2 regions of the Enterobacter cloacae complex sp. HYC080_NIDB genome follow, and region 1 is predicted to be linked to the other one. Evidence: predicted binding sites of a transcription regulator. Region 1 holds the regulator's gene; the other holds the start of a gene.
The links. The regulator sigma-54, encoded in region 1, starts transcription at its own class of promoters, with help from an activator protein. The targets are predictions, from matches to a motif close to GTTGGCACANNTTTCGCTNT.
Positions count from the first base shown of each region.

Region 1 (4,025 bases):
GACAATCAGGTCGGCGCGTGAACGCAGCGGTTCCAGCAGATCGCTCTCTTCGTCGATGGCGCTTTCCAGCGAGAGATTTTTACTGGAAAGCGGGTGCAAACGCCGGGTATCGCTGTAGCGGCGGATCAGGGTATTGCGATCGGCATCGAGAAACAGCAGCTGAGGCGAGAATGCGTCAGGCAGGTTACTCATTGCCTGCTCGAAGATTTCAGGCGACTCGGGCATGTTACGAACGTCGATACTGACGGCAGCAGAGGTTTGTCTCTCCGCCAGGGTACGCGCCAGATCGGGCAATAACACCACCGGCAGGTTATCTACGCAGTAAAAACCCATGTCTTCCAGCGCGCGCAGGGCAACGGATTTCCCCGACCCTGAACGACCGCTGACAATCATCAGCACCATGTTCCGTTTCTCCTCAGGACAACAGATGTGAAGGCCATCTCCTGGTTACGCGTCATCCTGATTGCCTTCTGCTTCAGTGATAATCTGATAAAGCTCTTCATCACTTTGGGCTGAGCGCAGTCGACGGCAGATGGTTTTATCGGCCAGACGTTTAGCGACCAGCGAAAGCGTGTGTAGATGGGTTTTGGTCTGGTCGGCAGGAACCAGCAGCGCGAAGAGGAGATCGACAGGCTGATTATCAATGGCATCAAAGGCAATTGGCGTTTCCAGTTGCACAAACACACCGACGGCACGCAGGGTGTCCTCTTCCAGCTTGCCGTGCGGGATCGCGATGCCGTTGCCGATACCGGTACTGCCCATCTTTTCACGGGTCAGGATCGCTTCGAACACCACCTGCGGCGGCAGGCCCAGCTGTTTTGCAGCCAGTTCACTGATGATCTCCAGCGCACGTTTTTTGCTCTGGCAGTGAACGGCACTGCGGGTACATTCCTGGTTAAGGACATTGCTCAGTTGAAGAGCGGAATCGTTGTTCATCATAATTTCACCTAAGCGCTAACTGTACAAATGGCCTGTTGTTTTTCACAACAGGCCGTCCTGCACCCGTTAACTGCCCGGACAATTAGTGTTGTTTCAGTTTATCTTTATGTTTATTGAGCTGTCGCGCAAGCTTATCAATCAAGCCGTCGATAGCAGCGTACATGTCTTGCCCTTCCGCACTGGCATGGAGTTCACCCCCGTTTACATGCAGGGTCGCATCCGAGATATGAGTCACTTTCTCCACTTTCAACACAACGTAGACCTGGTTGATCCTTTCGAAATACTGCTCGAGTTTCGCGAACTTAGCGTTCACAAAATCACGTAAGGCCTCAGTAATCTCGACATTGTGTCCTGTGATATTGAGCTGCATAGTGTCTTCCTTATCGGTTGTGTCACACCAGTTGTTTACGCTGGTTTGACGGCGGAATGGATAAAGACTCTCGATACTTCGCAACAGTACGACGTGCCACCATAATACCCTGATCGGACAGCATGGTGGTTAACTTACTGTCACTCAGTGGCTTCGCGGGGTTCTCCGCGGCGATCAACTTCTTCACCAGTGCGCGAATCGCCGTTGACGACGCTTCGCCGCCGCCCTCGGTACTCACGTGGCTGGAGAAGAAATACTTAAGCTCAAAAATACCGCGCGGACTGTGCAGATACTTCTGCGTGGTGACGCGGGAAATGGTTGATTCATGCATCTCGACGGCCTGAGCGATATCCGCCAGTACCATCGGTTTCATATATTCTTCGCCCTGCTCAAAGAATGCTTGCTGCTGTTCGACGATACAGCGGCTCACGCGAAGCAGGGTATCATTTCGGCTCTCCAGACTCTTGATCAACCATCGCGCTTCCTGAAGGTTGCTACGAATATATTGATTATCGGCGTCGTTGCGCGCGCTGGTGCACATGGAGGCGTACTGCTGGTTGATTTGCAGGCGAGGGATGCTGTCAGAGTTCAGTTCAACGACCCAGCGGTCGTTATGTTTTCTGACCAGCACGTCCGGGATCACGTACTCGGGTTCACTCGTCTGGATCGACTGACCAGGCCGCGGATCGAGGGACTGAATCAGATTCACCGCCTCTTTCAGCACCTCTTCTTTGAGGCGCGTAACGCGCATCAGGCTACGAAAGTCGTGGTTAGCGAGAAGATCCAGATGATCGCTGATGATTAAGCGTGCTTCGTCGAGCCATGGCGTCTCTTTGCTGAACTGAGAAAGCTGGATCAGCAGGCAGTCGCGCAGATCTTTCGCTGCCACGCCTACGGGATCGAAACGCTGAATACGTTTCAGAACGGCTTCAATCTCTTCCAGCTCAATCTCTTCATCGCCCATGCTCTCCAGAATGTCGTCCAGCGTGACGGTCAGATAGCCGGTGTCATCAACGGCGTCGACAATGGAGGTGGCAATGGCACGATCGGTATCGGAGAACGGGGTCAGCTCCACCTGCCACATCAGGTAATCCTGCAGCGACTGGGTGGTTTCGCCCTGATAAACCGGCAGCTCATCGTCCTGGTAGTCTGCACGCGTACCGGAAGGGGTGCCGGCGGTATAAATTTCATCCCAGCTGGCATCCAGAGGAAGCTCGTCCGGCATCTCTTTTTGTTCGAGTGCATCTGCGGTATCGAGCGATTCTGTATCCTGGGACTGCTGTGTATCTACCTCATCATGAAGATCGGCTTGCTCCAGCAGGGGATTGCTGTCCAGCGCTTGCTGGAGCTCCTGCTGGAGTTCTAAGGTGGACAGTTGCAACAGACGAATTGCCTGCTGTAACTGCGGCGTCATCGCCAGTTGTTGGCTGAGCCTTAATTGCAAACCTTGCTTCATGTTCAGAGCATTTTTCTCCGGTTCGGCGTTACGTTACCTCTACCCTATCAGAGTCTGAAGTCTTCCCCAAGATAGACGCGCTTAACATGATCGTTTTCGAGGATCTGCTGCGGCGTACCGTGGGCGATCAGATTGCCCTGGCTCACAATGTACGCGCGCTCACAGACGGCAAGCGTTTCACGCACGTTGTGGTCGGTGATCAGCACGCCAAGCCCGCTGTCACGCAGATGCTCAATGATACGTTTAATGTCGATGACGGAGATTGGGTCAACACCGGCAAACGGTTCATCCAGAAGGATAAATTTAGGGTTTGCAGCCAGCGCGCGCGCAATCTCAACACGACGGCGTTCACCGCCGGACAATGCCTGACCCAGGCTGTCGCGCAGGTGCTCGATGTGAAACTCTTCCATCAGCTCGTTGGCGCGATCCTGACGCTGTTCGCTGGTCAGGTCGTCACGAATTTGCAGAACCGCCATCAGGTTATCAAAGACGCTCAGACGGCGGAAAATAGAGGCTTCCTGCGGCAGATAGCCGATGCCACGACGCGCGCGCGCGTGCAGTGGCAGCAGGCTGATGTCTTCATCATCGATGATGATGTTGCCGGCATCACGCGGGACAATGCCAACCACCATGTAGAAGGTGGTGGTTTTACCCGCACCGTTAGGGCCAAGCAGGCCCACAATTTCGCCGGAGTTGACGGTCAGACTGACATCTTCTACGACACGGCGGCCCTTATAGGCCTTCGCGAGATTTTTTGCAGTTAATGTTGCCATAACGAATTAGTTACTCTTCTTCTGTGCCGGGGCCTGACCCTTGCCTTTATCCTGCAGCTGAGACGGAACCAGCACGGTGGTTACGCGTTTGCCTTTCTCGCTGGAGGCCTGCATTTTTTGCTCTTTCACCAGATAGGTGATCTTGTCGCCGGTAATGTTGCTGTCCAGCTGTTCCAGATACGCGTTTCCGGTCAGGATAACCAGGTCTTTCGCCAGCTCATAGTGCATATGCGAGGCGCGGCCTTTCACCGGCTTGCCGTTGTCCTGCATCTGGTAGAAGGTGGCCGGGTTGCCGTAACCATCAATGATCTCTTTGCCCTGCTCGCCACCCGGACGGGTAACGACCACTTTATCGGCGTTAATTTTGATGGTGCCCTGCGTCATCACGACGTTACCCGTGAAGGTGACGACGTTACCCTGCATATCGAGGGACTGAGTGTCAGACTCGATGTGGATCGGCTGGTCGGTATCACCCGTTACAGCAAGC
Region 1 is NZ_CP114212.1:564,802-568,826, forward strand. It holds gene rapZ (RNase adapter RapZ) at 1-402, opposite strand, end outside; gene ptsN (PTS IIA-like nitrogen regulatory protein PtsN) at 448-939, opposite strand; gene hpf (ribosome hibernation promoting factor) at 1,022-1,309, opposite strand; gene rpoN (RNA polymerase factor sigma-54) at 1,332-2,765, opposite strand; gene lptB (LPS export ABC transporter ATP-binding protein) at 2,813-3,538, opposite strand; gene lptA (lipopolysaccharide ABC transporter substrate-binding protein LptA) at 3,545-4,025, opposite strand, start outside.

Region 2 (4,025 bases), 1.9 Mb from region 1:
GATGAAAAAGAGCTGCTGAACACGCTGAAGATCTACGCCAACGCCACCGAAGAGGTGATGGGTAAATCGCAGCTGATCATCTGGCCGGAATCCGCCATTCCCGATCTGGAGATCAATCAGCAGCCGTTCCTGAACATGATGAACGACTTGCTGCTGGCTCGCGGCAGCACGCTGATTACCGGGATTGTCGATGCGCGTCTGAATCAGCAGAACCGTTATGACACCTACAACACCATCATTACGCTCGGCAAAGACAGCGAATACAGCTACAACTCCACGGATCGGTACAACAAGAACCACCTGGTGCCGTTTGGTGAATTTGTTCCGCTGGAGTCGATTCTGCGCCCGCTGGCGCCGTTCTTTGATCTGCCGATGTCCTCCTTCAGCCGTGGCCCGTACGTACAGCCCCAGCTGCATGCGCACGGCCTTGCCCTGACGGCGGCCATCTGCTACGAAATCATTCTCGGCGAGCAGGTTCGCGATAACTTCCGCCCGGATACCGACTACCTGCTGACCATCTCCAACGATGCGTGGTTCGGTAAATCTATCGGCCCGTGGCAGCATTTCCAGATGGCGCGTATGCGTTCTCTGGAGCTGGCGCGCCCATTGCTGCGCAGCACCAACAACGGCATCACCGCCGTGATTGGTCCACAGGGTGAAATCCAGGCCATGATCCCGCAGTTCACCCGTGAGGTGTTGACCACAAAAGTCACACCAACCACCGGCCTGACGCCGTATGCCCGCACCGGCAACTGGCCGCTGTGGATCCTGACCGCGCTGTTCGGTTTCGGTGCCGTGCTGATGAGCCTGCGTCAGCGTCGTCGCTAATCTTACCTTCTGTTGCCGGGTGGCGCTAACGCTTACCCGGCCTACATTTTGACTCCGTAGCTCGGGTAAGGCGTAGCCGCCACCCGACAAATTCCTTCCAGTGCCAAATCTGGCACGCCTGTTGCTTTGTATATTCACGCAAACGCAGTTTGGCTTAACGTGCAACCTTGTCGCACCAGCGTAGATCACCGGTAGCACCGAAACGGTGCAACGGGAGATATTTGCCTCTGAATGGTGCGGCGCGCTTCGCAAAAATAAACAATAACGCAGCAAAATCTTTACATTAAGCCAGACTAAATGTTAACAAGCTTGCATAACACTGCACTCGCTTCGCGCGAGATATAACAACATCACAATGGGTATCAATGCGTCACTGGCGCTGATAAGAAAGGAGTTGGGTATGCAATTACGTAAACTGGCCACAGCAATGCTGGTTATGGGAATGTCTGCCGGCGTGGTTCACGCTGAAGATGCTCCGGCAGCAGGCAGTACTCTCGACAAGATTGCCAAAAACGGCGTGATCGTGGTCGGCCACCGTGAATCTTCTGTCCCGTTCTCTTACTACGACAACACGCAAAAAGTCGTGGGCTATTCACAGGATTACTCCAACGCCATCGTTGAAGCTGTGAAGAAAAAGCTGAACAAACCTGACCTGCAGGTGAAGCTGATCCCCATCACTTCACAGAACCGTATTCCACTGCTGCAAAACGGCACCTTTGATTTTGAGTGTGGCTCTACCACCAACAACCTCGAGCGCCAGAAACAGGCCGCTTTCTCTGACACCATCTTTGTCGTGGGCACCCGTCTGCTGACGAAGAAAGGCGGTGATATCAAAGATTTTGCTGACCTGAAAGGCAAAGCGGTCGTCGTAACGTCCGGTACCACCTCAGAAGTGCTGCTGCACAAGCTGAACGACGAGAAGAAAATGGATATGCGCATCATCAGCGCGAAAGACCATGGCGACTCCTTCCGTACCCTGGAAAGTGGCCGTGCCGTCGCGTTTATGATGGATGACGCCCTGCTGGCGGGTGAGCGTGCGAAAGCGAAGAAACCAGACAACTGGGATATCGTCGGCACCGCGCAGTCAAAAGAAGCTTACGGCTGCATGCTGCGTAAAGACGATCCGCAGTTCAAGAAGCTGATCGATGACACTATCGCCCAGGTACAGACTTCCGGCGAAGCGGAAAAATGGTTCGACAAATGGTTCAAGAACCCGATTCCACCAAAAAATCTCAACATGAACTTTGAACTGTCTGATGACATGAAAGCGCTGTTCAAATCTCCAAATGACAAGGCTCTTAACTAATTAGAACAACAGGGGCGGGATCTCCTGCCCTCTCGATTGTCGGGAAGCATGGACAGACTATACGTTGAGTGGTCGTTCCCCACTCAGCGCGAAAAATGAGCTTCTCACCAATCTTCGAGGGTAGCGCTGCTACCCTTTTTTTTCTGGAGTTTATTATGTCAATAGACTGGAACTGGGGCATATTCCTGCAACAAGCCCCGTTCGGCAACACCACCTATCTTGGCTGGCTGTGGAGCGGCTTCCAGGTCACCGTGGCACTATCGATAACAGCGTGGATTATCGCGTTTCTTGTCGGTTCGCTGTTCGGTATTCTGCGCACCGTCCCTAACCGTTTTCTTTCAACACTGGGCACGCTCTATGTGGAACTGTTCCGTAACGTTCCGCTCATCGTGCAATTCTTTACCTGGTATCTGGTTATCCCGGAACTGCTGCCGGAAAATATTGGCATGTGGTTCAAGTCGGAGCTGGATCCAAATGTGCAGTTCTTTGTCTCCTCCATGATGTGTCTGGGGCTGTTTACCGCTGCGCGCGTTTGTGAGCAGGTGCGTGCCGCCATTCAGTCATTACCCCGCGGACAAAAAAATGCGGGTCTGGCGATGGGCCTGACCCTGCCGCAAACCTACCGCTACGTGCTGCTGCCTAATGCCTACCGCGTTATCGTGCCACCGATGACCTCGGAGATGATGAACCTGGTGAAAAACTCGGCCATCGCCTCCACTATCGGCCTGGTCGATATGGCGGCCCAGGCGGGCAAGCTGCTGGATTACTCCGCTCACGCGTGGGAATCCTTCACCGCGATCACGCTCGCGTATGTTCTGATTAACGCTTTCATCATGCTGGTGATGAACCTGGTTGAACGCAAAGTACGCCTGCCGGGCAATCTGGGGGGCAAATAATGTACGAATTTGACTGGAGTTCTATCGTTCCTTCCATGCCTTACCTGCTGGATGGCCTGGTGATTACCTTAAAAATCACCGTTATTGCCATCATCATTGGTATCGTCTGGGGCACCCTGCTGGCGGTGATGCGCCTGTCGAGCTTTAAGCCGCTCGCCTGGTTTGCGACCGCCTACGTTAACGTTTTCCGCTCCATCCCGCTGGTGATGGTGCTGCTGTGGTTTTACCTGATTGTTCCCGGCTTTCTGCAAAACGTCCTGGGGCTGTCACCAAAAACCGATATCCGCCTGATCTCGGCGATGGTGGCGTTCTCAATGTTTGAGGCCGCTTACTACTCAGAGATTATCCGCGCGGGCATTCAGAGCATCTCCCGCGGGCAATCCAGCGCCGCGCTGGCGCTGGGGATGACGCACTGGCAGTCCATGCAGCTGATTATTCTGCCGCAGGCGTTTCGCGCCATGGTTCCGCTCCTGCTGACCCAGGGCATTGTGCTGTTCCAGGATACCTCGCTGGTGTATGTCCTGAGTCTGGCAGACTTCTTCCGTACCGCGTCAACCATCGGTGAACGTGATGGTACGCAGGTCGAGATGGTGCTCTTCGCGGGCGCGGTCTATTTTGTGATTAGTTTAAGCGCGTCGCTGTTGGTCAGTTGGCTGAAGAAAAGGACGGTATAATGATTTCCCTGAAAAATGTTTCTAAATGGTATGGGCACTTTCAGGTGCTGACCGACTGCTCCACGGAAGTGAAAAAAGGCGACGTGGTGGTGGTGTGCGGCCCGTCCGGTTCCGGTAAGTCCACGCTGATCAAAACCGTTAATGGTCTGGAACCTGTGCAGCAGGGCGAAATTGTTGTTAACGGCACCAAAGTGAACGACAAAAAAACCAACCTTGCCCAGCTTCGCTCTCACGTTGGTATGGTGTTCCAGCACTTTGAGCTGTTCCCTCACCTCTCCATCATCGAGAACCTGACGCTGGCGCAGGTGAAAGTGCTTAAGC
Region 2 is NZ_CP114212.1:3,224,834-3,228,858, forward strand. It holds gene lnt (apolipoprotein N-acyltransferase) at 1-828, shown strand, start outside; gene O1723_RS15365 (amino acid ABC transporter substrate-binding protein) at 1,229-2,134, shown strand; gene gltJ (glutamate/aspartate ABC transporter permease GltJ) at 2,290-3,030, shown strand; gene gltK (glutamate/aspartate ABC transporter permease GltK) at 3,030-3,704, shown strand; gene O1723_RS15380 (amino acid ABC transporter ATP-binding protein) at 3,704-4,025, shown strand, end outside.
Region 2: a site for sigma-54 is predicted at 937-956, ahead of O1723_RS15365 (amino acid ABC transporter substrate-binding protein). Genes of this name have one in related genera too.